One region of the Novosphingobium pentaromativorans US6-1 genome, then DNA from elsewhere that is predicted to be linked to it. Evidence: predicted binding sites of a transcription regulator. Region 1 holds the regulator's gene; each other region holds the start of a gene.
What was found. Region 1 encodes LexA, which represses DNA repair genes until DNA is damaged. Its sites were predicted from a motif close to GTTCCNCNCTTGTTCT; they were not measured.

Region 1 (7,926 bases):
TTGCCGCGGCGCTGGCCAGCGGAGACCGGGGCGGCATCCTCGAGGAGGATGCACAGGCGATGCGCGACGCTGGCCTCGCGCATCTGTTGGCAATCAGTGGACTGCATGTCAGCGCGGTGATCGGCGCCGCCTATTTTCTGGCCTTGCGACTTCTTGCGCTTTGCCCGGCACTGGCGCTGCGTTTGCGGCTTCCGGTCGTGGCAGCCCTGTGCGGAGCGCTGGCCGGGATCGCCTATACTGTGCTGACCGGATCGCAGGTGCCCACGGTCCGTTCCTGCATCGGGGCGATGCTGGTCCTGATCGCGCTGGCGCTGGGGCGCGAAGCGCTTTCGCTGCGGATGTTGGCGGTTGCCGGCTTCATTGTCCTGCTGGTCTGGCCCGAATCGCTGACCGGCCCCAGCTTCCAGATGAGCTTTGCCGCCGTACTCGCCATCGTGGCGCTGGCGACCTCCGGGCCAGCGCGTCAGTTCCTGGCACCGCGAGAGGAGTCGTGGCTCTCGCGGCTGATGCGCCAGGTAGTCATGCTCTTCGTGACGGGCTTCGTGATCGAAGTCGTCCTGATGCCGATCGGCTTCTACCATTTTCATCGCGCCGGTGCCTACGGGGCGCTTGCGAACGTGCTTGCGATCCCGCTTACGACTTTCGCGGTCATGCCCTGCATTGCCCTCGCGCTGCTGTGCGACATTGTGGGACTGGGCGGGCCGTTCTGGTGGCTGGCGGGGCAGTTCATCGACCTACTGCTTGGCCTCGCGCACAAGATCAGTGCGCTGCCGGGCGCCGTTTCGGTTCTGCCTGCCATGGGGACGGGCGGTTTCCTTCTGTTCGTAACCGGCGGATTGTGGCTCGGCCTTTGGAGCGGGCGCGTGCGGCTGCTGGGACTGGTGCCCGCCTGTTTCGGCATCGTCTGGCTCATCCTGCTCGAGCCGCCGGACATTCTCGTGACCGGCGATGGCCGTCATGTCGGACTGCTCGACGATAGCGGCGATGGGCTCGTCACCTTGCGCGACACCGGCAGCGATTATGTGCGCGACAATCTTCGCGAATTCGCAGGGATCGAAGGCGAATTGACGCCCCTCGCATCGTGGCCGGGTTCGAGATGCAATCGCGACTTCTGTTCGGTACGGATCGATCGAGCCGGTCGATCGTGGGACTTGCTGATCGCCAGAGGCCGCGACCAGGTGCCCGAGCGGTCGCTGGCAGCGGCCTGCGACAAGGCCGATATCGTCGTTGCCGATCGCTGGCTGCCATGGAGCTGCAAGCCGCGCTGGCTCAAGGCCGACCGGACCATGCTGGACAGGACCGGCGGGCTTGCCATCAGGCTGCGCGGCAAATCCGTCGAAACAGTGGCGGCAGGGCAGGGCCGCCATGGCTGGTGGAACCCGCGCGGGCCGTGATTTCGGCCCTGTCCGGAGAGTACGCCTTCCGGAGAGTACGCCTGAGCGGCACGCCTCCCCGGGGCAAGCTCAGTGATAGCGGCGCAGCAGCCCTGCGAGCTTGCCCTGAACCTCGATCTCGTCAGGGCCGTAGATCTGCGGTTCGTATGCGGCATTGGCGGGCACGAGGCGAACCATGCCGCCATCGCGCTGGAGATACTTGAGCGTCGCTTCTTCGCCGCGAACCAGGGCGACGACGATTTCGCCGTCGCGTGCGGTGTTGGTGCGACGGATCAGGGCAAAGTCGCCGTCGAGAATGCCGGCCTCGACCATCGAATCGCCCGAAACCTCAAGCGCGTAGTGTTCCCCCGAGCCGAGCAGGGCTGCCGGAACCGGAAGCATCGACTGGCCTTCGAGCGCCTCGATAGGAACGCCGGCAGCGATGCGACCGTGCAGCGGAATTTCGATGACGTCGTTCGCCGGTTCAGGCTTGCGTTCGGGCTGCTTGAGTGCGGCAAGGGCGTCTATGCCGGCAGGAGCGGCGGCCTTCGTCGCAGGCTTGCTGGTGACGTCTTCGGGCTGGCGCAGGATTTCCAGCGCGCGGGCGCGGTTTGGCAGGCGGCGGATGAAGCCGCGTTCCTCAAGCGCGGAAATGAGGCGGTGCACGCCCGACTTCGACTTGAGGTCGAGCGCTTCCTTCATCTCTTCGAAGCTGGGCGAGATGCCGCTTTCTTCAAGCCGGACCTGAATGAACTTGAGCAATTCATGCTGCTTGCGCGTCAACATCTTCGTTGCCTCTTTCTCTGCGTCCCCGAGCGTTGTTCTGCTTGTGAACAATGAGAGAACAATTAAGCAACAGATTCTGGAACGTCAAGCAATACCGCCGTTTTCGAGCAGGAACACCCGCACCGTGTCTCCGGGCGTGGCGGCCGGTGCATGCGCGGGGCGATCGATCAGCACATTGCTGGCCGCAAGGGCGCTGAGTGCACCGCTGTCCTGCAGCGTCATGGGCGCCACGCTCTCGCCGTTCCAGTAGCCGCGCAGGAATTCGCGGCGGTGGCCGATGGCTCTGAGAGATCCGTCCAGAACGGTCGAGATCTGCATTGGCAGCGAACGGTTTGCTCCGAGCATTGCGCGCAGCATCGGCAGGACGAAGAGATAGGCGGTGACCATGCTCGAAACCGGATTGCCCGGCAGGCCGATGATGATCTGCGTGCCGCCGCTGCTGCGTTCGCGCGTGGCAACGAGGATCGGCTTGCCCGGCTTGATGGCGACGCGCCAGAAGTCGAGCCTTGCGCCCCAGCGTTCGAGAGCCGGGCGCACGAGATCGTGATCGCCTACCGAGGCTCCGCCGCTGGTGACGATCATGTCGCAATCGGCGGCCTCGTCGAAAGCGCCGATCAGCGCATCGAGCGTGTCGGTCACGGGCCCGATTCGCTGCGCCTCGACCGGCAGGGCGCTGACCAGCGAGACCAGCATGGCGCCGTTGCTCGCGGGGATCTGGTGCGCAGGGCAGGTCTCCGGATCGGCGGCCAGTTCATCGCCGCTGTCGATCACCGCGACTTTCGGCATGCGGCGCACCGGCAGGTGGCGATGACCCGCGGAGAGGGCCAGCGCGATATGCGCAGGGCCGATGCGGACTCCTTCGCCCAGCACTTCTTGCCCCGCCGTGAAATCCATCCCGCAAGGGCGGATGTGCTTGTGCGGCGGTTCGGGCAGATCGCCGCTGAGAGTAATGCGGTCGCCTTCCCGCCCAAGGTCTTCCTGCAGGATCACGACGCCGGCATCGGCGGGCATGATCGCGCCGGTCGAGATCCGCACGGCCTCGCCCTTTTGCAGCGTGCCGGTAAAGGGGTGGCCTGCGGCGCTTTCACCGATCACCTGCCATGGCCCGGTGAGGTCGCCTTCGATCATTGCATAGCCGTCCATCGCAGAGAGATGAGCGGAAGGCTGGGTGCGCCGCGCCAGCAGCGGTTCGGCCAGGAAGCGGCCCAGCGCGCTTTCGACGTCGACGCGCTCGACCGCTAGTGCTTCGGCCAGTGCAAGCAGGCGGGCCTGGGCATCTTCGAGCGGGATCGGCGCGGGACCTGCCATCAGTGCCGGTCCTCCGCGCGCCAGGTCCCGGACTTGCCGCCGCGCTTCTCGATCAGGCGGATGTCGCCGATGACCATGCCCTTGTCGAGCGCCTTGGCCATGTCGTAGATCGTCACCAGCGCCACGGAAACGGCCGTGATGGCTTCCATTTCCACGCCGGTCTTGCCGGTGAGCGAGGCCGTCGCCGTGGCCCTGACGGCTTCGTCCTCGAAGCTGAAATCGACATTGATCGCATCGATGGCGAGCGGGTGGCACATCGGGATCAGGTCCCCGGTGCGCTTGCCCGCCATGATCCCGGCGATGCGCGCGGTGCCCAGCACGTCGCCCTTGGGGGCATCCCCGGCGCGGATCGCCGCGAGTGCCTCGGCCGACATCGTGATCCGCCCCGAGGCAATGGCGAGCCGCTGCGTCTCTGCCTTGGCGCCGACATCGACCATGCGCGCCGTCCCGTCCGAATCGATGTGCGTGAGGCTCTTGTTCATCTCAGACCTTGAAATCCTGATGAGGTTTACACGGTTTACACAGTCCAGAAGCGCCAGCGGAGCGGCCTCGCAGGACCGGTAAGCGTGCGGTTTCGGGGCCGGGTACATTCGCGCTCATGCCCCATGGATGGCAGATTTCCCGGCTGTAGGACAGGGTGGGCTTCGCGAATGCCATCGGCCCGAAGTTTATCCTTCGAGCAGCGCCCGCGTTGCCGCCTCGACATCGTCATGACGCATCAGGCTTTCGCCAACGAGGAAGGTGCGCGCGCCGCACTGCGAGAGACGCTGCAGGTCGGCATGGCCGTTGATGCCGCTTTCACTGACGAGCAGCGTGCCTTCCGGTGCGAGCGGGGCGAGCCGCTCGGTCGTGGCGATGTCGGTGACGAAGCGCTTGAGGTCGCGGTTGTTGACGCCGATCAGGCGCGATTTGAGCCGGGCCGCGCGCTCCATTTCATGCTCGTCGTGGACTTCGACGAGGCAGTCCATGCCGCGTTCGAGCGCGGCCGCCTCGATCTCGGCCATCAGCGTATCGTCCAGCGCGGCAACGATGATGAGGATGGCGTCGGCCCCGATCGAACGCGCTTCGGCGACCTGCCAGGGATCGACCATGAAGTCCTTGCGGATGACCGGCAGCGAGACCGCGGCGCGCGCCGCGACGAGATAGTCCTCATGGCCCTGGAAGTAAGGTGCATCGGTCAGGATCGAGAGGCAGGCCGCGCCGCCCTTTTCATAGGCGACGGCATGTTCGGTCGGGCGGAAATCCGGGCGGATCAGGCCCTTCGACGGGCTGGCCTTCTTGATTTCCGCGATGAGGGCGAACCCGCTCTCGGCCTTGCGGCGTAGCGCCGCCTCGAAGCCGCGCGGCGCGCTCTGGCCGGCAGCCTTCGCATCGAGCGCGGATAGCGAGGCAAGGGGCTTGCGGGCGGCGACTTCCTCGCGCTTGGTATCGCAGATCTCGGTGAGCTTGTTGGACATGGCGGGCCTTCGGTGCCTGATGCGGTTCGGTATGGGCGGGAAGCGGCGCTACTTGAGCGCGTCGATCCAGCAGTTGAGCAGGGCATTGGCGAGGCCCTTGTCGATGGCCTCGGCAGCTTCCTCGACGCCTTCCCGCCAGGTCTTTGCTTCACCGGCGACAACAAGCGCACCGGCCGCGTTGAACAGCACGGCATCGCGATAGGCGCCCGCCTCGCCCATGAGCAGGCGGCGCAGGGCCTGGGCGTTGTACTGCGGATCGCCGCCGCGAATGGCATCGACCGGCGCGACTGGCAGCCCCGCGTCGGCGGGCGAAACGCGGCGCATGGCCAGTTCGCTGCCGGTCACTTCCGCAACTTCGTTGCCGCCTGCAAGGCTGAGTTCGTCGAGGCCTTCATCGCCGGAGACGACGAGCGAATGCTCGGTGCCCAGGCGAAGGATCGCCTCGGCATAGATCGGCACGTAGGCGGGCCGGGCGATGCCCACGAGCTGGCGGCGGACCTGCGCCGGATTGGCAAGCGGGCCCATCAGGTTGAAGATCGTGCGGCGCCCCAGCTTCTTGCGTAGCGGCATCAACCGCCCAAGCGCCGGGTGGTGGCGGGCGGCGAAGAGGAAGCAGATGCCAAGGTCGGCCAGTGTCGCCTCGGCGGTTTCCACGGCGCGGTCGAGATTGAGACCGAGCGCCTCGAGCGTGTCGGCGGCGCCCGCCTTGGAACTGGCCGCGCGGTTGCCGTGCTTGGCGACCGGCACGCCGCAGGCGGCAACGACCAGCGATACGGCAGTCGAGACGTTGAGTGTGTGATGACCGTCACCGCCGGTTCCGCATACGTCGATGGCATTGGCGGGGGCGACGATGGGGATCATCCGTGCCCGCATGGCGCGTGCGGCGCCCGCGATCTCGCCGGCATTCTCGCCCCGCTCGGAAAGTGCGACGAGAAACGCGGCGATGTCCGCCTCGGGCACGTCGCCGTCAAGGATCGCGGCGAAGGCGGCTTCAGCTTCGGCTTCCTCGATCGGATGGCTGGGATCGGGCAGCGTCATGCGACGGCCCTGGTCTCGATGCCACACAGGCGCAGGAAGTTCGCCAGCATGTCGTGCCCGTGCTCGGTGGCGATGCTTTCCGGGTGGAACTGCACGCCGTGGATCGGCAGGCTTGCGTGGCGGAAGCCCATGACGTGGCCATCGTCGGAGCGGGCGTTGACCAGCAGCGTCTCGGGAATGTCCTCGACGATCAGCGAGTGATAGCGCGTCGCGGTGAAGGGTGAGGGCAGCCCCTCGAACACGCCGGTATTGTCATGCGTCACCGGCGAGGTCTTGCCGTGCATCAGCCCGCCGCGCACGACCCTGCCGCCGAAGTACTGGCCGATCGACTGGTGGCCCAGGCACACGCCGAGCAGCGGCTTTCCGGCATCGGCCGCCGCACCGACGAGGTCGAGGCTGATGCCTGCCTCGTTCGGGGTGCATGGCCCCGGCGAGATGAGGAAGCCCTGCGCCCCGCTCGAAATCGCCTGTCCGGCCGAGAGCGCATCATTGCGCACGACTTCGACCTCTGCCCCCAGCTCCATCAGGTAATGGACGAGGTTCCAGGTGAAGCTGTCGTAGTTGTCGATGACGAGGATCATGATTTGCCCTTTGCCCTTTTCTCGACGACGATCAAGGGGCCGAGCGGAGGTCCGCCATCGACGCGGCCCATGTGCGGGTCCCACAGGGAAGAAACGCTGCCGTCGAGGAACAGCGCATTGGGGCAGTCCAGCGCGTCGCGGAAATAGCGGGCGAGCCTGCCGAAGGAGATCGGTTCGTCGGAAATGACGAAGTGCGCGTTTCCGTCGCGGTCGACGCCCACGCCATTGCGCAGCTTGAGCGACTGGCCGTCGGGCGCGATGCGGGGATGCAGCTTTCCGGCGATGACCAGCATCGGCCCCGACTGGGTGCCAAACTGCGGGCGGTGCGAGACGCTCTGGGCAAAGTCCTCGCTGGTGCGAACGGCCCAGTGGCCGTCGGTATCGCCATAGAACACGCCGTTGGGCAGAAGGTGGAAGTTGCCGTAGCCCTCGTTGCGGTTGAGCGTGTGCAGGCGATTCCCGTCCTCGACGTAGTAGCCGATCGGCTGCCCTTTCTCGTCGAACATGCCTCCGTTCATCGCAAAGGCGACTTCATGGCTCATTTCCGGCCGGTCGACCGCGAGCTGGGAAAGGCTGCGGTAGGGCACGCCACCCTTGGGGCCCAGAACCATGTGGATGGTGTGGCGGCCCGGCTCTGCGGTGCAATGGGTGAGCGATGCGCCCTCGAAGCTGGCGGCCTCGCACGGCGGCGGCGGCGGCGCCGCGGCTTCCTGCTTCGCATCGCCCGAAGAACAGGCGGCGAGCAGCAGCGCCAGCAGCAGGGCGGGCGCCGTACGGGTCACTGCCCGAAGCCCGGCTCTCCTGCGACACGGACCGCTTCGCGCGCGGCAGCGAAAAGGGCGCCGGACTTGGCTTCGCATTCGCGCTGTTCGTAGGCCGGGTCGCTGTCGGCAACGATGCCCGCGCCCGCCTGGACGTGGAGCACGCCGTCCTTGAGCACGCCGGTGCGCAAAACGATGCACGAATCGACCGAACCGTCGGGCGCGAAATAGCCGACCCCGCCAGCATAGGCCCCGCGCGTTTCGGGTTCGAGTTCGGCGATGATCTCGCAGGCATGGACCTTGGGCGCGCCCGAGACGGTGCCGGCCGGGAAGCCGGCGAAGACTGCGTCGATGGCATCGTGCCTGGCGGTGTCGAGCCGGCCGACCACGTTCGATACGATGTGCATCACGTGGCTGTAGCGCTCGATCGTGTAGCTGTCGGTCACTTCGACGGTGCCCGCCGCAGCCACGCGGCCGACGTCGTTGCGCCCCAGGTCGAGCAGCATGAGGTGTTCGGCGCGTTCCTTGGGATCGGCCAGCAGGCTCGCCTCGTTGGCCTTGTCCTCGGCCGGGGTCTTGCCGCGCGGGCGGGTGCCCGCGATCGGGCGGATCGTGACTTCGC
Region 2 (7,926 bases), 410 kb from region 1:
GGTGATACGCTTGATCTGCTCAACGAAGCTCTGGACGCGGCCGCTATTGAATTCGGAGATGAAGCCCGAATGACGCTGGCAAGGATGCGCGATGACACCAGCGCTGCGCGTTCATGCCGCAATTCATGGAACGAGAGTATCGAAGATCTTTCGACCCGCGCCTATCCACTTCTCGAAACCCATGTCCGCGATGCGATCAACCGCAGCAATGGCGTGGAACCTTCGCTGTTGCGTGGGGTGCAAAGCTGGCTCGAGCGGACGCGGCATCATCTTGATAATATGCAGCGTAGCGTAACGGAATTTTCCCCTTGGCAAGATTTTCTAAATCGCGCTCCCTCCCAATATGCCGCTTGGGCGGCGCAGATGAGGGATGCGCTTACCGCTGAATGCTCACTTCTGGAGATAGAGGCAGATTGCCAACAGGCGCGTGATTCACTCAGCCAATTGGCGTCAGGATCGGAAGCGGCAGATTGGATCAGTGGTCTGGATGAGGCGCTCGACCGCACCATTAAAGCGCATCGGCGGCTGCGCGAGGAGCTCGAAAACATCGCCAAACGTGCTGCGGCCTGGGCCTATGGGATGGACTTTCGCTTTCTGTTTGATGGCGGGGCCAGGCTTTTCCATATCGGCTACAATGTCAGCGCTGATCGCATCGACCCCAACCATTATGATCTGATGGCATCGGAAGCTCGGATCGCCAGCTTTTTCGCGATCTCCAAGGGCGATGTTCCGGTCGAGCACTGGTTCTTCCTTGGTCGCCCTATCACAAAACAAGCCTTGGGGCTGTCGCTCGTTTCCTGGAGCGGGTCGATGTTTGAATATCTCATGCCGAACATCTTTCTGCGCAGCGATCCGGCGACCTTGCTCGGACAAAGCGACCGAAGCGCCGTCGATTTTCAGCGCGCCTATGCGAAAACGCATAACGTTCCCTGGGGTATTTCAGAATCGGGCTTTGCCTCGATGGATCCCGAGCGCCACTATCGCTATCAGGCATTCGGTGTACCCGGTCTCGGGCTGCGTCGAGGCCTGACGAACGATCTCGTCATCGCACCTTATGCAACAACGCTAGCGCTCTCGGTGCGGAGCCACGCTGCGCTCGATAATCTGCGGACATTGGTAGGCCTTGGATTGCTCGGGCGCTATGGCTTTTATGAAGCGGCGGATTTTACGCCGGAAAGAGTGCCGACAGGGCGACATTTCAACATCGTCCGGTCCTATATGGCCCATCATCAGGGCATGAGTCTGGCTGCAATCGGGAATGCCCTCTTTTCAGATATCTTCGTGGACTGGTTTCATGCCGAACCCAGTGTTCGCACGTTCGATCTTCTCCTCAATGAACGCGTCCCCTGGGAACTGCCGCCCGCGATCTCCCGTGAGGAAGTTCCGGAGAGTCGCTCCGGCCGCGAGACCGCAATCCCGGCGCTCCATTCATGGGCTCCCAGACGATCGGACGGTCTTGCCCAGTGGCACACGTTGGGGAACGGCAGGCTCAACAGCCGGATCACCGCCAACGGCGCGGGCAGTCTATGGTGGCACGATTACGCGCTAACGCGCTGGAAACCCGGTTATGGAAGCGATCAGGCCGGTCTGTGGCTTTACCTGCGCGACGAAGACGAGGATCATCTGTGGTCGGTAACAGGCACGCCGGTCGATACTCATGACGATGTCCGCGTCGTGTTCCATGGGCATCAAGCTGAGTTCCATAGTCGTCAACATGATGTCGCTGTCGGCATGACGGTTGGCGTGCCTCCCGGCGATGATCTCGAAATCCGCCGAATCACGATAACAAATGAAAGCGACAGAAGACGTGTTCTCGAATTGACCAGCTATGCCGAAGTCATGCTCGCCCCGCCCCGGGATAGCGAACGGCATCCGGCGTTCAGCAAGCTTTTTATCGGCAGCGAAGCGCTTCCCGGTCTCAAATCTCTGCTCTTTACTCGTCGCCCGCGCAATCCGGACGAGCGCCCCCCGGTCCTGCTCCACCGTCTGGTTGCCGATGATCCCAAGGTGGCCGTCAAGGCCTTCGAGACCGACCGACGACGTTTTCTTGGGCGCAATGGACGCGCCGCAAATCCAGCGGCCATCACCAGCGCTGGCCTTTCGGGCACGGCGGGTTGGACGCTCGATCCCGTCATGTCCATACAGGCTCGGATCACGCTCGAACCCTTTGAGCGCTGCGAGCTGGCATTCGTCACAATTATCGCTGGATCACGTGAAACGGCGCTTCAGGTGAGCGAGCGTTATGCAACAGTCGACGCACTTGATTGGGCTATGAACGACGCGGCGCGCGAAATGGCCCTCAAAGCCTCGCGTGCTAGTCTTGGTCCAGATCAGCTGCCCGATGCCCAGGCGCTGCTTTCGGCGGTGTTGCAACCCCATCCCGCGCTGCGTGCGTTACCTGCAGCCGTCGCCTTGAATCGGTTTGGACAAGCGGGTCTCTGGGCGCTGGGGATTTCCGGAGACCATCCGATCCTGGCAGTGCGTGTCGGCGATGCGCAGATAACCGATGCGCTGCGTAGTGTCCTCGCCGCCTGGCTGTTCTGGAGCCGACAGGGGGTGACAATCGATCTCGTCGTGCTCCACATCGGCATTTCGGGCTATATCGAGCCCGTCAGGGATCGGCTGATCGAAGTCTTGCGTGATGGCAACGCGCACGAACTGCTTGGCCGTGATGGCGGTGTCCATCTCGTCGCCGTGGACCCCGCCCAAGCCGATCGGGCCGCGCTTGTGGAAGCGGCTGCCCATGTCCTGTTGGACGAAGCAGCCGGGTCGGTACGCGATCAGCTCGCCACGCTGTACGTTGCGCGGATCGAGAGTCCGAAGTTCGAGCCTGGAGGCCGAGCCAATTTCGATGAATCCCCCAAATCAGAGGGTGTCAGGCGTCCCAATACGTTGCAGTTCGACAATGGCCTGGGGGGATTCAGCGCCGACGGGACCGAATATATAATCCATCTGGAGGCGGGCGAAACGACGCCGGCACCATGGGCAAATGTCCTGGCGAATGACGAATTCGGTTCGATCGTCACTGAGGCCGGTCTGGGATTCAGCTGGGCGATCAATAGCGGTGAAAATCGGCTGACACCGTGGAGTAACGATCCGGTTGCCGATCCACAGACCGAAATCCTCTATTTGCGTGATGAGGAAAGCGCCCGGGTGTGGACACCGACCCCCCAGCCGGCCGGCGCTGATGAAACCTGCCAGATTCGCCACGGAGCGGGGTATACAATATGGACGCAAAACCGAGACGGACTTGAACAGGAATTGTTGGCTTTTGTCCCATCGGACGATCCGGTGAAAATTGTCCGGCTGCGGCTCCACAACAGCCTTCCCCGGCCTCGTCGGATCACCGCAACCTATTACGCCGAATGGCTGTTGGGCTCGATGGAAGCGCAGCCCAATTCGCTCCTTGTGACCGATTACGATGCCGCGGTTCACGCGATCATGGCAACCAACCGATGGAACAGCGAATTTGGTGAGCGGATGGCATTTCTGACGAGCAGCCGTCCACCGCATAGTCTGACGACGTCGCGCTCGGACTTTTTCGGTGACAAGGGCGATCTTGACTGTCCAGAAGCGCTGCGACGGTGGGATCTCGGCGGTCGTCAACAATCGGCTACCGACAGCTGCGGCGCGCTCCAGGTTCACCTCGATCTTACGCCGGGAGAAACCGCAGACGCCGTCTTTGTCCTCGGCCAAGGTAGCAACCGCGCGCATGCCCAAAAACTGGCCCGTCGATGGCAGGATGAAGGTGAAGTGGAGCGTGCGCTCGAGGCCCGCAAGCGCGGTTGGAACGAGCAGTTAGGCGCCGTTGAGGTGAGCACTCCCGACGCCGCCTTCGATCTGATGATCAATCGCTGGCTACCCTATCAGACGGTGAGTTCGCGCCTGTTGGCGCGCGCGGGTTTCTATCAGGCAGGCGGTGCATTCGGATTCCGCGATCAGCTCCAGGACGTGCTCGCGCTGGTTCATTCGGATCCGGCGCGCATCCGAAGCCACATTCTCACAGCGGCCGCACATCAGTTCGAGGAAGGCGACGTCTTGCATTGGTGGCATCCTCCGTTTGATCGAGGGGTGCGGACCCGCTGTTCCGACGACCTGCTCTGGTTGCCCTATGCCACGAGCAGTTATGTGGCCGCCACTAGCGATGAAACGATCCTGTCCGAAGACGTGCCGTTCCTGCAGGCCCCGGCGCTGGCGCCGGAAGAAAAGGACCGGTATGCGCGGTTCGGACAGACAAACTATGGCCGTACTCTGTTCGAACATTGCGAGCGGGCGTTGGAGCGCGGGTTCATCCGCGGCGAGCGCGGCCTGCCGCTGATCGGTTCAGGTGACTGGAATGACGGCATGGACCGTGTCGGCGAGCATGGCCGGGGAGAAAGTATCTGGCTCGCATGGTTTACGATCGCGACGATCGACGGCTTTGTCGGCCTTTGCAAACGGGTCGGGCGTACCGACCTGGTCGAACGATGGGTCGAGCGCGGTGCGGCGCTTAAGCGTGCCGTCGAGGATTCCGGCTGGGATGGCAACTGGTATCTGCGCGCAATCGATGACGAGGGGCGGCCCTGGGGCTCAGCATCCAATGACGAATGTCAGATCGATTCGATCGCTCAATCCTGGGCCGTCTTGTCGGGCGCGGGGGATCCAGAACGGTCGCGGTCAGCTATGATGGCCGCGATGCGCCATTTGGTCCGGGACGATGACCAACTCGTTCGCCTGCTCACGCCGCCCTTCGACCTCACGCCGCGCGACCCTGGCTATATCAAGGCTTATCCCCCGGGGATTCGGGAAAACGGAGGTCAATATACCCATGCTGCGGCATGGCTTGGAATTGCGCAGACAAAACTCAGGAACGGTGACGGCGCGATCGAGATTTTCAATCGAATCAATCCGATCAATCATACTTATTCATCGGACGCCTGCATTCGGTATTTGACCGAACCTTATGCCCTTGCCGGTGATGTTGCTGGCAGCGCACCACATACTGGCCGCGGCGGTTGGAGTTGGTACACAGGTGCTGCAGCGTGGACCTGGCGGCTCGGGGTTGAGCATATCTTGGGCCTGCGGCTCGTCGAGGGTCGTCTGGTCATAGATCCCTGCCTTCCTAAATCGTGGAAATCTTTTTCAGCGACTATCTCCCGGCCGACAGGATCGCTGAACATCACCGTTGAGGATCCCGAAGGTCTTGGCACAGGCAAAGTCTCGATTGAGATGGATGGCGAGCAGTTAACAGTTGAAAGCGTCGCTTTTCCTGACGACGGCTCAATCCATGAAGTTATCGTTCGCATATGGCCTATTCCTCACCAGACGAATCGACCTGATCGGTATGCAAGGACAGATATTACCGATGAAATTAGATGAAATCATAAAAAGCGCACGGCCGGATCGCGATGCCCTGGCGCTGACCGGCCCCCATCGAATATTCAAGTATTGCCTCTTGCAATTTCATCTATCCAGTCGTTGATCTCCGCTTCCACCCACACCGCACACTTCGGACCAAGCGATCGCGATTTTGGAAAGCGGCCTTCGCTCATGCGCTGATAGATGGCCGAACGCCGCAAGCCGACGCGATCCATGACTTCGGGCAGCCGCAAGAGCCGTGCCAGTGGGGGGACTTGCGGTAGCGCCTTGCCTTCAGTCGCGCCGCCATCAGTAAGCTGGGGATGTGCATTCATGTTCGGTCCTGTCGGGTCAATTCTCAGGGGTCCCCTCCGAGGTGAACTGGATCAGCGCGGCAGCGCCATCGAAATGTCGCGGTTGGTAATATCATCGATATGCTTGGCAAGCATGCGGGCGACGAGCTGCGAAGTTCCGTTCGCCCACCGCGGCCGCAAATCTTCCACGCGTCGCCCAAGCGTGCGCTCGAGTTGGCCCGGCAAGGCCGTGAAGAAGTCCTCAAGGAACTCCCCCATTTCGCTGCGCATCCATTCGCAGGCGAGATCCTCCTGACCTGCCAAGGCGAGGATCATGCTGGCGCGGGGAAAGGCGCCGCACACGTCGAGAACGCGCGCGGCCTCATCAAGTCCGATCGGCCGATCGCCGCGCATGACACGAAGCAACGTCTCGCGGTGGATACCCACTTCCCGAGCAATCTGGTGCTTGGGCTTGTCAGACGACTCGATCGCATGGGCAAGAATGTGCGCGAGGCTGGTGTTGGCTTGGCCTCGGAATGGCGCGGGCTGGTGCATCGACAATAACTCCAACTATGAAGAACTGAGTCGTAGCCATATCGCGCGTGATGCATGTAGGAAAATAAAAAGAACATTTACGGAACATATCGTTTCTAGGCGAATCATCCTCTAGCACCGAGTCGCCGACGATCGCCGCCACTCCTGTCGGGATCCGTCGACGCTAACCACCAAATAAACCGCTGTTTCTGCATATTATCGCCGACGCCGTCCATTCGATGCGTCCATATCCGTCCGCTGCATTGGCGCGACAGGCCATCCGACTTTCCTACATCCATTTCCTAGATGCATGTGGAACACACAGCGAACGTAAGAACGCTGAGTTCACCCCTCCAGATGGAGCTCCATATGCAGTCTCTCACCCTCTCCCGGCGTTCCGGCGCCACCGATCAAAGCCCCTCGAAGCTTGGGCGGGCCATGACCTTTGCAGTACCGCTTGCGGTCGCTGCACTGGCCGCCAGCGCCGCCTACGCGGGCGCCGACACGACCTTCACCCCTGCCCTCACGAAATTCACCGATTTCCTCGAAGGCTCGGGCGGCAAGATCATCACCGTCCTCAGCCTTGCAGGCGGCCTCATCGGTCTCGCCTCGGGCCGGTTCTCGCTCGGACAGGTCGCTGTTCCGGTCGGTGTCGGCATCGGCGTCGGCACGGGTGTTCCGATCGTCACCTCGGTCGTCACCGCGGTCATCTGACGCATCGGACGGGAAGGCGCGTCGCCATGGCAGACCCATATATCATCCCGCGTCGGCTCGACGATCCGGAGCTCATCGGCTTCTGGACCATCGACGAGTTCGCCGGGATGCTCATCCCCTTCACCTGGGGGATCCTAAGCCAGCATATCTTTATCGGCATCATCGTTGCCTTCGGCGCCTGGTTCGCGCTGCGAAAGGCAAAAGCAGGACGCGCCAGTTCCTGGGTAGCCCATGCCGCCTATTGGTATCTGCCGGCCGGATTGTTGGGCCTGAAATCGACGCCGCCTTCCCACTGCCGCCTGCTTGCCGGTTGAGGGGAGATATCCATGTTTGCCGACATTTCACACGAGCGTCAGCAATCGTTGCTGCGCCAGCGCAACCTCTTTGCGCTCACCAGCACGGGGCTTGGCATTGCGCTTGTCGTCGCCGTCAGTCTTGCTGCCACCCGCGACCGCGAAGTCGTGCTCCTGCCGACCCTCCCCAAGCAGCTCACTGTCAGCAGCGCGGGGGTCGACGCCGACTATCTCGAACTCGTGACCCGCGATGCCGCGCTCGTTCTCCTCAATCGCAGCCCCGAGGGCCTCGATTACTGGATGGACGAAATCCTGAAGCTCGCCGATCCGGCAAGCTACGGACGCCTCAAGGCCGATCTCGTCCGGATTGTCGAAGAGCAGCGGGGTTCGGACGTCACCCAGGCCTTCGTCATCCGCTCGATGACCGTCGACCCCAAGGGGCTGACGTCCGACGTGACGGGCACGCTCAAGACCTTTGTCGGCGCCCAGGTCATCGCGAGCGACGAACGCCGTTTCCGCTTCAACTGGACCTACCGGGGCCTGCGTCTCGCGCTGTCAGGCTTCAGCCAGTTGCCCCCCAAAGACCCATCGAAGGAGGCCCAGTGATGGCTTACCGACGCAAGACGCGCGCGTGGAGCCTGGCTCTTTGCGCCAGCACCATATTCGCATTTTCAGGGAGCGGCGCCCAGGCCGCCGACCAGTTCAAACAGGCTGCAGACGGAGCGAGCATCGAATGCGCCGTGTCGGCCCGCGAG
Region 3 (7,926 bases), 1.4 Mb from region 1:
CGCGGGCCGGAACCGCAACCGGGAAGGCGAATCCTCTCAAACGGTTAACACATTCCGGCGGTCCGTTGCCAAAGCGCGACGGGCCGCTTTTGCATGAGTCCCCTTTTTGCGTTGCGGCATGTAGGAGTCCCCCTCACCTGAAACGGGACGGAGTGGGGAATCTTGGCAGTTCGACCGGGCAACCGGAAAGCAAACCTGCTTGTCGCGCTTGCGGCACTGGTCACGCTTCCGCTTGCAGGCCCCATCCACGCCGCCGACGTTGCCGTGCCCGAGCTGGCCCCGCAGCAGGCCGCACCGGCGCTGACCGCACCTGCCGCTTCCACCGTCACGACCGGTGATGTCGCCCCCGCCCCCGCCGAAATCGACGCGCCCGAGTTCGATCCGATCGGTTCGGGCATGGCGAGCTACTACGGCCGCCAGTTCGCCGGCAACCGCACCGCCAGCGGCGACCTGTTCGACCCGCAGGCGCTGACCGCGGCGCACCGCACCCTGCCCTTCGGCAGCAAGGTGCGCGTGACCAACGAGGCGACCGGCGATTCGGTGATCGTCACCATCAACGACCGCGGGCCGTTCCACGGCAACCGCGTGATCGACCTCAGCCGCGCCGCCGCGGACGAGATCGGCCTGACCCGCGCCGGCAAGGGCCGCGTGGAACTGGCGCTCCTGGCCGACTGAGCCTTCTTTTTTCGGTTTTCCGCTGGGCTTTTGCATCGGGGGGCTTCGACAGGCTCTGCCTGAGCGGGTCCTGCGCCTGAACGCGCATCACGCCCTAACCGGCCCTGCCCCGCATCCCTGTGAAAAACCTGCGCGCTTTCGGCAGATCCATCACCGCGAAAAGTCGGCCAGCGCGGTGGTGGGAGGGGGGTGGGAGCATCACCGCGCCGGCCTTCACATGCGATAACATCGGCCCCGGCAATCCGTTCCCGGCGCCTGCGGATTTTTCGAAAAACGCCGCAAGGCCCTGCAGGTTTACACGGTTTACACTGTCCAGAGAGGTACGGCGCTGGCCCGTCCAGCGACTTGTACTCCATCGGCGCCCCGTCATCCGCATCGCCGCCACAGTCCTGCCCGCCCGCATCGGGAGAGGCGAATTCGGCTGGCAGATCGTCCAGCCCCGGCCCGATCCAGCCGTCCCAGGCGACCACGCCCTGCCCTTCGCGCACGTCCGCTTCGCGCTCCTGCCGGGCCTGCCGCAGCACTGCGTCGACATGGTCGCAGGCGCGGACCTGCCAAGCGTCCCAGTCCTGCCCGGCCCCTTCCGGGTCCGCCGGGGCACAATCGACATAGTCGCGGCGCGAGAGCGGCAGGACCGGATCGGGCGCGCCCTCGTCCAGCATGGGATCGAACGCCGGATCGAGCGCCGGATCGAGAGGGGGCTGGAAAAAGTCCGCGTCCGGCGCCTCGCCCGAGAGCAGCGCCAGCACTTCATCGAAGCGTCCGGCCTGCTCGCTTATGTGGTGCCGCTCGGCCAGCCGGTCCAGCCGCGCGAGGTGGGCCAGCAGCAGGCGGGAATCGTAGCGCCGCCGCCGCCCGACCAGCTCTCCGCGAAACCACACCGCCTCGTCCACCCCGTCGATCGCGCGGGTCGCCAGCACTTCCTCGGCATGGGCGCGCGCGAGGAGCAGTGCGGCGGACCAGCCTTGCGCAAAGACCGCATCGCGCCGCCGCAGGAGATAGGCGGACGTCCGGCTCATCCCCACTTGCGCACAGGCCGCGCGCACATCGCCCCGGTCGGCAAGGTGGTGGAGGAAGGCAACCTTGCGCGCATCGCTCCAGCCATTGTGGGGCAGAACGCTCCCCTCCCGCTTGGCGGAGGGGTCAGGGGTGGGCATTCCTTCCCCCTGCCCGCAGCCCCGGGCCTGCCCGAAGGACGAGGCCGACAACAGCGAGGCCGCCCCGGCGCCGCAATCCCGGTCGAAATGCTCAGGGCAAGCGGAGCCGGGCCAATCGTCGGACGGCAGGCCGATATCGCGCGAAGCCGGTATCCACCCCCGCCCGAAGCGCGTGGGCGGCGCAGTGTCGCCTGCCCTTGCCGCAGAGGGACCGGATGACGGGCGGGAACCCGGAGCCGCGCCATGCGGCGCGCCGGGCGTGGCTGGGCTGGAACTGTCGGACATGGTTCACCCCCTCGAACTGGAGCATCAGGACCGGCGCGAATGGCCCGCGCCGGGGTGAACCGGGGTATTTATGGCATGTGGGGGTGTGTAGGAAAGTGACAGGATCAGCTCGAAACTGAATTTCAATTCTTTAACAAGGCATGACAAACAATACACTGCTAGCATGGGATAATTTTCAACCTAAAGGCTAAATCCCCAAAAATGCTTGAAGCGATACAGACAACCGATGATGTTTTCGGCGTAAATAGAGACCTTCCCCTCAACTACGTAAGCCGGGAAGAGGTAGATCAGAAATTTATAGATAGCCTTGCCCGCCATCAGCACATAGTTATTTACGGAAGTTCGAAACAAGGCAAAACCTCGCTTCGCAAGCATTGCCTCAACGACACAGATTATATCGTCGTTGCATGTCAGAATAAATGGTCGCTCGCTGAATTGCATTCCGCCATATTAAAGGAGTGTGGCTTTTCCATTCGACAATCGTCAGAGAAGAGCGTTTCCGGTAAACATAAAGTTGTTGCGGAGCTAGAAGCGAAGGCTAAGATTCCTTTTTTCACTGAAGGAGGCGGAAAAGCTTCCTACGAGTATGAAAACGATAAGCAAACAGTCGATTTCTACAAACCTCTCGAATTGGACGCAGAAGACACTAACGATATTATTCGCGCTATCAGCGAAATAGACTTCAAAAAATACATAGTGCTCGAAGATTTTCACTATCTACCTGACGAAACTCAGAAAGATTTCAGCTTCGCGCTCAAGACATTTCATGAAAAATCAAAAATATCTTTCATTATTGTCGGTGTGTGGAGAGAGGAAAATAGACTTATCGGATTTAACGGCGATTTAACCGATCGAGTCTTGTCTGTTGATGTTGACACATGGAACACGGAAAGCCAGAGAGAAGTTATTCTTGAAGGAGGAAAGCTTTTGAACGTGGACTTTGATCAGAAGTTCATCGAGCAGTTGCTCGAGAGATGTTTCGATAGCGTCCACATTGTTCAAGAAGCATGCCGGAGAGCATGTCGAGAAGCACATGTTACTGAAACAAAAGAAGAAATAGTGTCAGTCGGAGCAAACCAGGATACTGCTGCTCTGGTATCGCTTGTCGTTGAAGAACAAGCGGCCCGATATCGCGGCTTTCTTCAGCGCTTTGCCGATGGATTTCAAGAAACTGATCTACAGATGCCAAAATGGATCATATATTCGATCCTTTGTTCATCAGTCGATCAACTTGAAAAAGGCGTTCGACTCCGCAGGATAAGCAAACTTATAAAAAAAGCTCACGTCCGCGGAAACGATCTTAACAACGGAAACATCACGCAGGCGCTAAATTCATCAACGTCCCTACAAAACAAAAAGGGTGTTAGACCACTAATCATCGACTACGACCCCGCGAACACAAGCCTTCACGTTGTTGACAAAGGCTTCCTAATCTGGCTGTCCAGTCAAAACATTGCTGAGTTGCTTGAAGACTTGGAGCTTCCTGATATCGTGGAAATCGAAGAAACAGGATTATAAATAAGAAAGGACGCGCATGTCTGCAATTATTATGCGACTATGCGCGTCGTTCATCAAAGACGCCGGTCAGTCGGGGGTCCACCATCCGTCGCCGTAAACAGTCACTTCCCCAACAACGGCTTCAAATAATGCCCCGTGAATGAACGCTTGTTCTTCACCACCTGCTCGGGCGTCCCTTCCGCAACGATCTCACCGCCGCGCACGCCGCCTTCGGGGCCGAGGTCGATGATCCAGTCCGCCGTCTTGATGACGTCGAGGTTGTGTTCGATCACCACTACCGAATTGCCCTGGTCGACGAGGCGGTGGAGCACTTCGAGGAGCTTGCGCACGTCCTCGAAATGCAGGCCGGTGGTCGGCTCGTCCAGAATGTAGAGCGTCTGCCCGGTGGAGCGGCGGGCCAGTTCCTTGGCCAGCTTCACGCGCTGCGCCTCGCCGCCCGAAAGCGTCGTCGCCTGCTGGCCGACCTTGACGTAGCCCAGCCCCACTTCGTTGAGCATGTGCATCTTGTCGCGGATCGGGGGCACGGCCTTGAAGAACTCTTCCGCGTCCTCGATCGTCATGTCGAGCACGTCGGCGATGGAGTGGCCCTTGAACTTCACTTCCAGCGTCTCGCGATTGTAGCGCTTGCCGTGGCATTCCTCGCACGTCACGTAAACGTCGGGCAGGAAGTGCATCTCGATCTTGATCAGGCCGTCGCCCTGGCACGCCTCGCAGCGCCCGCCCTTGACGTTGAAGCTGAAGCGCCCGGGCTTGTAGCCGCGCGCCTCCGATTCCGGCAGGCCGGCGAACCAGTCGCGGATCTGGGTGAAGGCGCCGGTGTAGGTCGCCGGGTTGGAGCGCGGGGTGCGGCCGATCGGGGACTGGTCGATCTCGATCACCTTGTCGCACATCTCCAGCCCGGTCACCCGGTCGTGCGGGCCCGCGATCATGCGCGCGCCGTTCAGCGTGCGCGCGGCGGCGGCGTGGAGCGTATCGAGCGTGAGGCTGGACTTGCCCGAGCCGGAAACCCCGGTAACGCAGCAGAAAGTGCCCAGCGGGAACTTCGCGGTGACGCCGGTGAGGTTGTTGGCCCGCGCGTTCTCCACCGTGACGAAGTGGCCGTTGCCCTTGCGGCGGGTCTGCGGCACCTCGATCCGGCGCGCGCCGGTGAGGTACTGGGCGGTGAGGCTCTGCTTGCTCTTGAGCACCTGCTTGAGCGTGCCTTCGGCCACCACCTCGCCGCCGTGGACGCCCGCGCCGGGGCCGAGGTCCACCACGTGGTCGGCCGCGCGGATCGCGTCCTCGTCATGCTCGACGACGATGACCGTGTTGCCAAGGTCGCGCAGGCGCTTGAGGGTTTCCAGCAGGCGGTCGTTGTCGCGCTGGTGCAGGCCGATGCTCGGCTCGTCCAGCACGTAGAGCACGCCCGAGAGGCCCGAGCCGATCTGGCTGGCGAGGCGGATGCGCTGGCTCTCCCCGCCCGACAGCGTGCCCGAGGTGCGATCGAGGTTGAGATAGTCGAGCCCGACGTTGTTGAGGAAGCCGAGGCGCTCGTTGATCTCTTTCAGGATGGCGCGGGCGATCTGCTGCTGCTGGTCGGTGAGCTTGCCTTCCAGTTCGCCGAACCACGCGAAGGCGTCCGCCACCGAAAGCCGCGCGGCATCGGCGATGTCGCTATCGGCAATGCGCACGGACAGCGCCTCGGGCTTGAGGCGCTTGCCGTCGCAGGTCTCGCAAGGCTGGGCGGTCTGGAACTTGGCCAGTTCCTCGCGCATCCAGGCGCTGTCGGTCTGGATCATGCGCCGGTTGAGGTTGCCGATGACGCCCTCGAACGGCTTGTTGACGGTGTATTCCTTGCGCCCGTCCTTGAAGGTGAGCGGGACCGGCGCGCCCGCGGTGCCGTAGAGGATGACGATCTTCACCTCGTCGGGCAGGTCCTGCCAGGGCGTGGTGAGGTCGAAGCCGAAGTGCGCGGCAAGGCTGGAGAGCACCTGCATGTAATAGGGGCTGGGCGGGTTGGACTTGGCCCAGGGCACGATCGCCCCCTGCTTGAGCGTCAGGTTCTCGTTCGGGACGACGAGCTGCGGGTCGAACAGCAGCTTCTCGCCCAGGCCGTCGCAGGCCGGGCACGCGCCCTGCGGGGCGTTGAAGCTGAACAGGCGCGGCTCGATCTCCTCGATGGTGAAGCCGCTGACCGGGCAGGCGAACTTCTCGGAAAAGACGATGCGGTTGGGCGGCAGGCCCGCGCCCTTGAGGTTGCGTCCCTGCGCTTCCTCTTCCTCGCGGCCCGGGACGTTGCCGTCGGCAAGGTCGACATAGGCGAGCCCGTCGGCCAGCTTGAGCGCCTGCTCGAAACTGTCGGCAAGGCGCGTCTGGATGCCCTCCTTCACGGCGATGCGGTCGACCACCACCTCGATGTCGTGCTTGTACTTCTTGTCGAGCGCGGGGGCGTCCTCGATCGCATGCATCTCGCCGTCGATGCGCACGCGGGTGTAGCCCGCCTTCTGCCACTCGGCCAGTTCCTTGCGGTATTCGCCCTTGCGGCCGCGCACGACGGGGGCAAGCAGGTAGAGGCGCGTGCCTTGCGGCAGGGCCATGACCCGGTCGACCATGTTGGACACCGTCTGCGCCTCGATCGGCAGGCCGGTGGCGGGCGAGTAGGGAATGCCCACGCGCGCCCACAGCAGGCGCATGTAGTCCCAGATCTCGGTCACCGTCGCCACCGTGGAACGCGGGTTGCGGCTGGTGGTCTTCTGCTCGATCGAGATCGCGGGAGAAAGCCCGTCGATATGCTCGACATCGGGCTTCTGCATCATCTCGAGGAACTGGCGGGCATAGGCGCTCAGGCTCTCGACGTAGCGGCGCTGGCCCTCGGCATAGATCGTGTCGAACGCCAGGCTCGACTTGCCCGAGCCCGAAAGGCCGGTGATGACGATCAGCTTCTCACGCGGGAGCGCAATGTCGAAGCCCTTGAGGTTGTGCTCGCGCGCGCCGCGCACGGTAATGTGGGAGAGACTCATGGGGAGCGTGTGTTCCAGATTTGTTCGCGTCGATCAAGCGGCGGGGTGACTTGCCCGCAAGATGGGATGCAAACGGCTTATCGCAATGGCTTTGCATCGCCCCGGACGAATTGGCAAAACGCGCGCAGGGTTCAGGTGAAGGTCTAAAAGATCATGCAGCGTTTTGGTTTCCTGTGCGCAGCGGCGCTGGCCGCGGCGACATTGTCCGGTCCGGTCCATGCGGACGATCCGTACGAGAAACTGACGCCCGAGGAACTCGCCCGCGACAAGGCGACGATCCGCCGCCTCAACCGCGAACAGCTCGACTACGTGCGCAAGCGCGACGCGCAATATGCCAAGGGCTGGCGCGCCTACGACGACGCCCCGCGCTCACCTGACTATGGCGAAAGCCGCTATGCCCGGCAGATGCGCGACTACGAGTCCGACCGCCGCGACTACGAGCGCGCGATGGCCGACTGGCGCGAAGACGTCGCCGCCTGCCGCGCCGGCTACTACTCACGCTGCCGCCGCTGAGGCGCCGGAGCGCCCTGCCCCCTACCTGTCCGCACCGGGCCTGACTCAGCGCCATCAGGTCGCGCACATCCATTTATGCGCGCGACAGCCCCACCACGCATCTCATCAACACGTCAGAGCCCCCCTTCTGCCCGCGGAAGGGAACAGGGGAGGGCGCGTCAGCCTCAAGAATTCACGTGCCTTTAAGCGATCCCAAACAGTGTCCAATCACCTTTTCATCAGATGCATTACGTGCCTCAAATACGAAACCTACTGATGAGTTGGGACTGAAGAAACGGCCATGAAGCGTTCCACTGTAGCCAGTGGATGCGTCGGCAACATTTCCGGAAAAGGTTTTGCTTTCTCGGTCAAGAGAACTCACGAACGACATAGTCGCTACTTGTTTAGATTGATAAACAAAACTTGCGGACCCAGACAATCTATTAACGGAAGGCGTATAATTAAAATTGCAGGTTCCAAGAATCTGCTTATCGGCCAAGCTTTCCGATTCGAAATAGCCATATACTCGCCCTTCGTAATCTGAAAAGTCCCTAGCCGGCATATCAAATGGCTCATCACGTCCAAAAATGGCTTGCCGATAGGTAATTCGTTCACCGATCTGCCCAAAATAAGAACTATTTGATTTTGTAAGGCGAGTCACAAGAATGGCTGACTTCGCATCATGCTCGATAATCAGTCGGTCTTCATTTTTGCCGTAGATACGCCAAATGGGACCATTCTGCAGCGTATCGCTGGTATAAGTTTCAGAAATTATTCTAGGAAAATCGTAGGTGATAGCG
Region 4 (7,926 bases), 330 kb from region 1:
CCACCCAGAGTGAGCGGAAAGCGCAGGCCCTTGGCATCTGCCGCTTCGTGCAGCGTCTGGAGCACCACGCCAGCCTCGCAAGTGGCGCGGCGGCCTTCGACGTCGATCTCGCGGATCGCATTCATGCGCCGCAGCGATAGGACGACGGCCGTGCCCGATTCGTCCGGGGTGGCCCCGCCCGACATGCCGCTGTTTCCGCCTTGCGGCACGATCGGCACGTCATGGGCGTCGCACAGTTTGACGAGAGCAGCGACTTCGGCGGTCGTGGCGGGAGAGGCCAGGGCGATCGCGCGCCCGGTATAACGACCGCGCCAGTCGGTCAGCGACGGCGCAACGAGGTCCGGGTCGCGCGTGATTCCGCGCGGGCCAAGCAGGGAGAGGGCTTCTTCGAAAAATGTGTCGGAACCGGTCATGGGGGCGCTATGCCACAGCGATCTGGCCGTTTCATCCTCAATCCTTGCAAATGCTTGGTGGCATTGCCTAGCCTTGCACGGTGCAACGAACTTCCGTTTCAAGTTAAGCGGTGGTTCAAGCTCATGGGCTATGGCTGCATATGCGGCATGACCGTGTCCAGGGAACCTGCTCGACGATGAATCTTGCGACTGCGATGCTTTATCCGATCATGGTGCTGCTTCCGGCAGTCGGCCTGGTCGATGGCGAACGGTCGAAGGATAAGGGTGCGTTCGATGCCGCGTGGCTTTCGGATGAGGACGGCTCGGCGGTCTATTCCTGGCGCGAAACCGATGCGCCCGGGGCAGACGATGAACCGCAGGCGGCGCTTTCGGCGTGGCCCTTCACGGTCTCGGCCTTTCAGCGGGTGGAGCCGCCGGACGCCTGGCAGGTGAGGATCGAGCAGCGCATGACGATCCGCATCACCCCGCGCAGCCCGCGCACTGCGCCGCCGGACATGTTCGTTGGCTTGCCCGACGGAGAGATCGGTTCGCACTTTTCCGAGCGCAAGATCGGCAAGTGCCTTTCCATAGCCGGCATTGTGGGCGTCCAGCCCGATGGCGACAATCGGCTGCTCCTGTTCATGCGCGACCGGCGGCTGGTCAGCGCCGAACTGGAGCGGGCCTGCAGGGCGCGGGACTTCTATTCGGGCTTCTACCTGTCGCATACGTCCGACGGACAATTGTGCATCGATCGCGATACTTTGCTTTCGCGCAGCGGCATGAATTGCAAACTTACCCGTATCCGCCAATTGGTTGAAGTCGATCACTGAGCGATTTCACGCAGCTCTTTCGCGGATTTCCTTGACTTTTATACTGGATCACGCATAGGGCGCGGCCAGTTGCACAAACGATGCGCGCGGTGATGCAAAATCCCGCTAGCTTCCTTGCGACCTGTTACTCTCGTATTTCCGGAAACTTGTTCGCCTATGAACTTTGCCGATCTCGGCCTGTCTGAAGAATTGCTGCAAGCGGTGGAAGCCGCGGGCTATACCGAACCGACTCCTATCCAGGCCCAAGCGATTCCGCCGGTCCTGATGATGAAGGATCTCATCGGCATCGCCCAGACCGGCACCGGCAAGACGGCCAGCTTCGTGTTGCCGATGATCGACATTCTTGCGCATGGCCGCCGCCGCGCGCTGATGCCGCGCTCGCTGATCCTCGAGCCGACTCGCGAACTTGCCGCCCAGGTTGCCGAGAATTTCGAGAAGTACGGCAAGAACCACGACCTGAAGATGGCGCTGCTCATCGGCGGTGTGCAGATGGGCGACCAGGTGAAGGCTCTGACCGAGGGCGTGGACGTTCTTATCGCCACGCCGGGCCGCCTGATGGATCTGTTCGAACGCGGGAAGATCCTGCTGACGGGCTGCGAACTGCTCGTCATCGACGAAGCGGACCGCATGCTCGACATGGGCTTCATCCCCGACATCGAGAACATCTGCTCGAAGCTGCCGACCAATCGCCAGACGATGCTGTTCTCGGCAACGATGCCGCCGCCGATCAAGAAGCTGTCGGACCGCTTCCTGTCGAACCCCAAGTACATCGAAGTGGCACGCCCGGCGACGGCCAACATCAACATCGTCCAGCACAAGGTTGCCGTGACGGCCCGCAAGAAGCGCGAAGTCCTGCGACACCTGCTGCGGACCGACAATGTCTCGACCGCCATCGTCTTCTGCAACCGCAAGACGACCGTGCGCGAACTGGCCAAGAGCCTGAAGGGCCACGGCTTCGGTGCCGGCGAGATCCATGGCGACATGGACCAGCCTGCGCGCCTCGCCGAACTCGACCGTTTCAAGAGCGGCGACGTGAACATCCTCGTCGCCTCCGATGTGGCGGCCCGGGGTCTCGACGTGAAGGGCGTGAGCCACGTCTTCAACTTCGACACGCCCTGGCACCCAGACGATTACGTCCACCGCATCGGTCGCACCGGCCGCGGCGGCGCTTCAGGCCGCGCATTCACGTTCGTGGCGCCCGAGGATGCCGAAGCTATCGACAATGTCGAGAAGCTGACCGGGCACAAGATACCGCTGTTCGATCTCCAGACCGAAGAAGCCGAAGAGGCGCGCGAGGAGAAGCCGAAGGCGCGCCGTGCGTCCAGAGAGACGGCAAGGGATACGGACAGGCGCGAGGTTCCCGAAAAGCGCGAGGTTCCGGAAAAGCGCGAGGAGTCGGCCAGGCGTGCGCCGCGACGTGAAGCGCGTGCACCTGCCGAGGAGCCACGCCGCGAACGCCGCCAGCGCCGTAGCGAGGCCGAGCCCGCCGATGACGGCTGGAACGGTCCGGTTCCCGAATTCCTCAAGGTCTCCGCACTGGCCTGAGATTGCGGTCGCGCGGTCGAGACCGGTCGCGCGTGATCGCGCGGCGGTGACCGTTCCGGTTCCGCCGCCGCGTCAGGCGATCTTGACGAAGCTGTCGATCACGCGCTTGCGGCCCGACTGCTCGAAGTCGATCTCCAGCTTGTTGCCTTCCTGCCCGGCCACGGTGCCGTAGCCGAACTTCTCGTGAAACACGCGCGCGCCGATGGCGATATCGGTGCGCGGCTTGGCCGCGAAGCTGGCCGCGCTGCGCGTCGTCTCGGCGATCCGGCGGGGTTTCGTTTCGAATTCGCGTGCGGCAGCCCGCTGCCAGCCCGGGCCGCGCGTCATCGTGCGCGCGGGTTGGGCGCGGGCGACGTCGGCGAAGGGATCGGCATGTTCTGACCACTGCGCGCGCCACAGCGAAGCACCGCCGGTGAGCGTCGTCTCGCTTTCGACGTGATCTTCGGGCAATTCGGCGATGAAGCGCGAGGGGATCGAGCTGGTCCACTGGCCGTAGATGCGGCGGTTGGCGGCGTGGAGGATGGTGCACTTGCGGCGCGCCCGGGTGATCGCGACATAGGCAAGGCGGCGTTCTTCCTCGAGGCTGGCAAGGCCGCCTTCGTCCAGCGAACGCTGCGAGGGAAATACGCCTTCTTCCCAGCCCGGCAGGAATACGTGGTCGAATTCCAGGCCCTTGGCGGCGTGCATGGTCATGATCGTGACCTTTTCCTCGTCGCTGGCCGCGTCGTTGTCCATGACGAGGCTGACATGCTCGAGAAAGTCGCCGAGGCTTTCGTACTCTTCCATGGCGCGGGCAAGCTCGACAAGGTTTTCCAGCCGTCCGGAGGCTTCGGCTGTCCGCTCGGCCTGCAGCGCGTCGGTATAGCCGCTTTCGTCGAGAACGATGCGCATCAGGTCCGCCGGGTTCTCCGTCTTCTCCAGATCGCGCCACCGGGCGAAGTCGCGCATCAGCGACAGGAAAGTGTTGCGCGCACGGGCGGGCAGTTCGTCGGTATCGACGATTTCGATGGCGGCCGCGGCAAGAGGGATGCCCTGGCGGCGCGCGAGCTGGTGCAGCTTCTCCAGCGCCTTGGCGCCAAGTCCGCGCTTCGGGGCATTGTAGATGCGCTCGAAAGCGAGGTCGTCGGCGGGCTGGGCGATAACGCGCAGGTAGGCCAGCGCATCGCGGATTTCGGCGCGTTCGTAAAAACGGAAACCGCCGACGATCCGGTACTTGAGGCCGATCGAGATGAAGCGGTCTTCGAACTCGCGCGTCTGGTACTGCGCGCGCACGAGAATGGCCATCTGGTCCAGCGGGGCGCCCTCGCGCTCGAGCCGCTCGATCTCGTCGCCCACGCGGCGCGCTTCTTCCGGTGCATCCCAGACGCCGATCACGCGCACCTTGTCCCCGGGGTGGCGCTCGGTCCACAAGGTCTTGCCGAGGCGCTGGCTGTTCTCGTTGATGAGGCCCGAGGCAGCGGCAAGGATCTCGGGCGTCGAGCGGTAGTTCTGTTCGAGCCGGATCACTTTCGCGCCGGGAAAATCCTTTTCGAAGCGCAGGATATTGGCGACTTCTGCGCCGCGCCATGAATAGATCGACTGGTCGTCGTCACCCACCACGCAGATGTTCTGGCGGCCCTGCGCGATCAGGCGCAGCCACAGGTACTGGACCTGGTTGGTGTCCTGATATTCGTCCACCATGACGTACTTGAAGCGCTGCTGGTACTGCTCCAGCACCTCGCGATGGGTGCGCAGGATGTTGAGCATGTGCAGCAGCAGGTCACCGAAGTCGCAGGCGTTGAGCGTCTTCAGGCGGTCCTGGTAGAGGCTGTAGAACTTCTGGCCGCGGCCGTTGGCATAGGCTTCGTTTTCCGCTGCATCGAGATCCTGCGGATTGAGCCCGCGGTTCTTCCAGCGATCGATGCACCCGGCAAGCTGGCGGGCGGGGAAGCGCTTTTCATCGACGCCTTCGGCCTGGATGAGCTGCTTGAGCAGGCGCAGCTGATCGTCGGTGTCGATGATCGTGTAGTTGGGTTGCAGCCCCACCAGTTCGGCATGGCGGCGCAGCATCCTGGCCGCGATGGCGTGGAAGGTGCCGAGCCACGGCATGCCCTCGACCGCGGGGCCGACGAGCTGGCCGACCCGGTCGCGCATTTCGCGCGCGGCCTTGTTGGTGAAAGTGACGCACAGCACTTCGCTTGGCCATGCAAGGCGATTGCGGATGATGTTGGCAAGACGCCGGGTGAGGGCGGCGGTCTTGCCCGTGCCTGCGCCTGCCAGCATCAGGACCGGCCCTTCGGTGGTCAGCACGGCCTCCTTCTGGGGCGCGTTGAGGCCGTCGATCAGGGGATCGTTGCTGGCGGCAGGCATGCCGCTGGGCGAGGTATCTTGCAGGCTGTTCACACGTGAACAACTAGGGAACGGAACATCGCGGCGCAAGGCCGCTTTGCCGCATGAATGGAACATTCCCGGGCGTGAAACGTCGGTTCGGCAACGGATACACAGTGGAGAGAGACCATGCGAAAATCGATTCTCGCAGGCGCATCGGCGCTTGCTCTGGCGGCCTTGCCCGGTGCGCTACTGGCCCAGAATGCGCCGCCTGCAGCCGCCGATCCGGCGCAAGTCGCCTCGGCGGCGCCGGTAACGCTGACGCCGGAGCAGAAGGCCTTGTACGACGGCTGGCCGGCAGACCGTCAGGCCGAGTACGATGCCTGGCCGGACGAGTACAAGGGCTACTACTGGACGCTCGTTCCCGAGCGGCAGGAAGGGTACTGGGCCCTGACGCCCGACCAGCGCGGACAGGTCTACAAGATGAGCCCGCAGCAGCGTGAAACCGCGTGGGCGTCGATCATCCAGCAGCTCAACGGCGAAACTCCCACAACCCCTGCAACCCAGGCGAATCCGCCCGGCGAGGGCATGCCGACTGCCGGGGTGCCCGCGCCGCAAGCGGCCGAACAGGCCGTGCGCCCCGCGATGCCTGCGGACGAAAGCTATCAGGGCGGCCCCTACAAGGGGGCGCTTACGCCGCCGCCTGCCTCTGCGATGAACAAGGATTATCCGGTCTGCAGCAAGACCGTGCAGGACAGCTGCCGCAATCCCGGTGGCAAGTAACGGCCCCGGTTTTTTGAGTACGAAAAGGGTCCCGCCGCGTGGCGGGGCCCACTTCATATCGGCGCAATATCAGGATTCGATGCGGCGCAGGATGTGGAGCCGTGCCTTGCCGACATCGCGTACGGCGTCGGTTTCGAACCCGCGGATCGAAACGTCCTCGCCGCGCGCCGTCTCCAGGCTCACCCAGGTGGTTTCCCCGATCCAGCCGAGTCGCGTGAGCTTGTCCACGGCGACCGCACCGGCTCCGGTATCGTAAGGCGGATCGAGCAGCACGAGGTCGAGCGGCTCCTTCGCCGGACCCAGCGATAGTGCCGAGCAGGCCCGAACGTCGCATTGCGACTGGGCCTGCAGGTTGGCGATGTTGCGACGGATGGCGCGGATCGCGGCAGCGTCCTGATCGACGAAGAGGCAATGCGCCGCGCCGCGCGACAGGGCTTCGAGGCCGAGCGCGCCGGAGCCTGCGAACAGGTCGGCGACCTTCAGTCCTTCGAACGTGCCGAGGCGGCTCGTCAGCATCGAGAACAACGTCTCGCGGGTGCGGTCGGCGGTCGGGCGCGTCGTGTCACCTTCGGGCGCAGCCAGCTTGCGCCCGCGCCAAGCGCCGGCAACGATTCGCAGGCCGGTGCTTGTGCCCTTCATTCGCCTTTGCCCTTGCCGAGGGAGCGGCGGAAGGTCTCGAGATCGCGCTGCGAAACTTCTCCGACCGTGCCCTTGGGCAGGTCGCCCAGCACGAAGGGGCCGTAGGAAATGCGCAGCAGGCGGCTGACCTTCAGGCCGAGATGTTCCAGCACGCGGCGCACTTCGCGGTTCTTGCCCTCGGTCAGGGTCATTTCGATCCACTGGTTGCGTCCCGTCCGACGTTCCATGTTCGCGTCGATCTTGCCGTATTGGATGCCGTCGATCTCGATGCCGTCGATCAGGTCCTCGAGCTGGGCCTGCGTGATATCGCCGAAAGCGCGGGCGCGGTAGGTGCGCGGGACGCCGTTGGCGGGCAGTTCCAGCTGGCGCTTGAACTCGCCGTCGTTGGTCAGCAGCAGCAGGCCCTCGGTGTTGAGGTCAAGTCGGCCGATCGGCATGACCCGGCCGCTGCCGGCAGGCAGGGCATTGCGCAGGGCATTGTAGATCGTCGGGCGGCCGGCGGGATCGCGCTCGGCGGTCAGCAGTCCGGCAGGCTTGTGGAAGACGAACAGGCGGGTCGCCTCGGGTGCCTTCACCGGCTGGCCGTCGACGGTCACGCCGCGCAGATCCTTCAGGACCGTCGAGGGCGCGGTAATCGGCTCGTCGTCCAGCTTGACGCGGCCCTCGGCGATCATGCGTTCCGCTTCGCGGCGGCTGGCGACGCCAGCGCGGGCGAGCAGCTTGGCGATCCGTTCGCCCTCGCGCTCGGGCAGCGAGGGATCGCGGGGCGTCGGCGGTGCGGCCGGGCGCGGGACGCGAGGCTTGCGCGGCGCATTGCCGCGCGCGTCGTCGCCGCCGGGACGGCTTTTGTCGCTGCCGGGACGGCCGTTCTCGTTGCCGGATCGGCTGTTGAAGGGACGCTTGCTGCCGGTGGCCGCGCGCGGGCGTCTCGGTTCACCGGGTTTCTGGGGAGGTCTGGCCATGGCAGCGCCTTAGCTGTTGATCGCCGGTTCATCCAGCCTTCCCATACAGGTGGGGGCTGCGTATCCCGAAGCCCCGCACGCCGATGGAGTTTCATGAATGGCCGCAGCCGCGACAGATCAGCCGAAGAAGCCGGGCTGGCGCCGCGTCCTTCGAGCACTCGGGAACCGCAAGACGGGTTTCATGGCGCTGTTCGGCTTCGCATCGGGCCTGCCTTACGCGCTGCTGCTCGGCACGCTCTACGCATGGCTGTCCGACGCCAAGGTCGATCTGGAGACGATGGGCGTCTTCTCGCTGATCGGCCTTGCCTACTCGTTCAAGTTCCTCTGGTCGCCCTTGCTCGACCGGGTGGAACTGCCGCTGCTCAAGCGGCTCGGCAAGCGCAAGCAGTGGATCGTCTCGGCGCAGCTCATGCTGGGGCTGATCCTGCTGGTCCTTTCGACCCTCAATCCGCTCACGGCCCTTGGCTG

Region 2: JI59_RS04890 (transcriptional regulator) is a predicted target of LexA. The motif match lies at 6,256-6,271, and genes of this name have one in related genera.
Region 3: uvrA (excinuclease ABC subunit UvrA) is a predicted target of LexA. The motif match lies at 6,646-6,661, and genes of this name have one in related genera.
Region 4: JI59_RS01360 (ATP-dependent helicase) is a predicted target of LexA. The motif match lies at 5,153-5,168, and genes of this name have one in related genera.

Annotation. Positions count from the first base shown of each region.
Region 1 is NZ_CP009291.1:647,398-655,323, forward strand. Features, by position in the region: gene JI59_RS02960 (ComEC/Rec2 family competence protein) at 1-1,394, shown strand, start outside; gene lexA (transcriptional repressor LexA) at 1,464-2,159, opposite strand; gene JI59_RS02970 (molybdopterin molybdotransferase MoeA) at 2,244-3,467, opposite strand; gene moaC (cyclic pyranopterin monophosphate synthase MoaC) at 3,467-3,949, opposite strand; gene trpC (indole-3-glycerol phosphate synthase TrpC) at 4,136-4,924, opposite strand; gene trpD (anthranilate phosphoribosyltransferase) at 4,973-5,962, opposite strand; gene JI59_RS02990 (anthranilate synthase component II) at 5,959-6,543, opposite strand; gene JI59_RS02995 (phosphodiester glycosidase family protein) at 6,540-7,325, opposite strand; gene trpE (anthranilate synthase component I) at 7,322-7,926, opposite strand, start outside.
Region 2 is NZ_CP009291.1:1,056,092-1,064,017, forward strand. Features, by position in the region: gene JI59_RS04880 (GH36-type glycosyl hydrolase domain-containing protein) at 1-5,358, shown strand, start outside; gene JI59_RS04885 (AlpA family transcriptional regulator) at 5,421-5,672, opposite strand; gene JI59_RS04890 (transcriptional regulator) at 5,724-6,185, opposite strand; gene JI59_RS04895 (TrbC/VirB2 family protein) at 6,534-6,878, shown strand; gene traL (type IV conjugative transfer system protein TraL) at 6,905-7,192, shown strand; gene JI59_RS04905 (type IV conjugative transfer system protein TraE) at 7,205-7,777, shown strand; gene JI59_RS04910 (type-F conjugative transfer system secretin TraK) at 7,777-7,926, shown strand, end outside.
Region 3 is NZ_CP009291.1:3,240,687-3,248,612, reverse strand. Features, by position in the region: gene JI59_RS27695 (septal ring lytic transglycosylase RlpA family protein) at 163-675, shown strand; gene JI59_RS15155 (hypothetical protein) at 1,209-2,051, shown strand; gene JI59_RS15150 (hypothetical protein) at 2,319-3,635, shown strand; gene uvrA (excinuclease ABC subunit UvrA) at 3,737-6,634, opposite strand; gene JI59_RS15140 (hypothetical protein) at 6,788-7,147, shown strand; gene JI59_RS26790 (hypothetical protein) at 7,320-7,926, opposite strand, start outside.
Region 4 is NZ_CP009291.1:315,337-323,262, forward strand. Features, by position in the region: gene JI59_RS01345 (FAD-binding oxidoreductase) at 1-413, opposite strand, end outside; gene JI59_RS01350 (hypothetical protein) at 590-1,222, shown strand; gene JI59_RS01355 (DEAD/DEAH box helicase) at 1,379-2,767, shown strand; gene JI59_RS01360 (ATP-dependent helicase) at 2,840-5,116, opposite strand; gene JI59_RS01365 (hypothetical protein) at 5,264-5,857, shown strand; gene rsmD (16S rRNA (guanine(966)-N(2))-methyltransferase RsmD) at 5,927-6,496, opposite strand; gene JI59_RS01375 (pseudouridine synthase) at 6,493-7,458, opposite strand; gene JI59_RS01380 (AmpG family muropeptide MFS transporter) at 7,556-7,926, shown strand, end outside.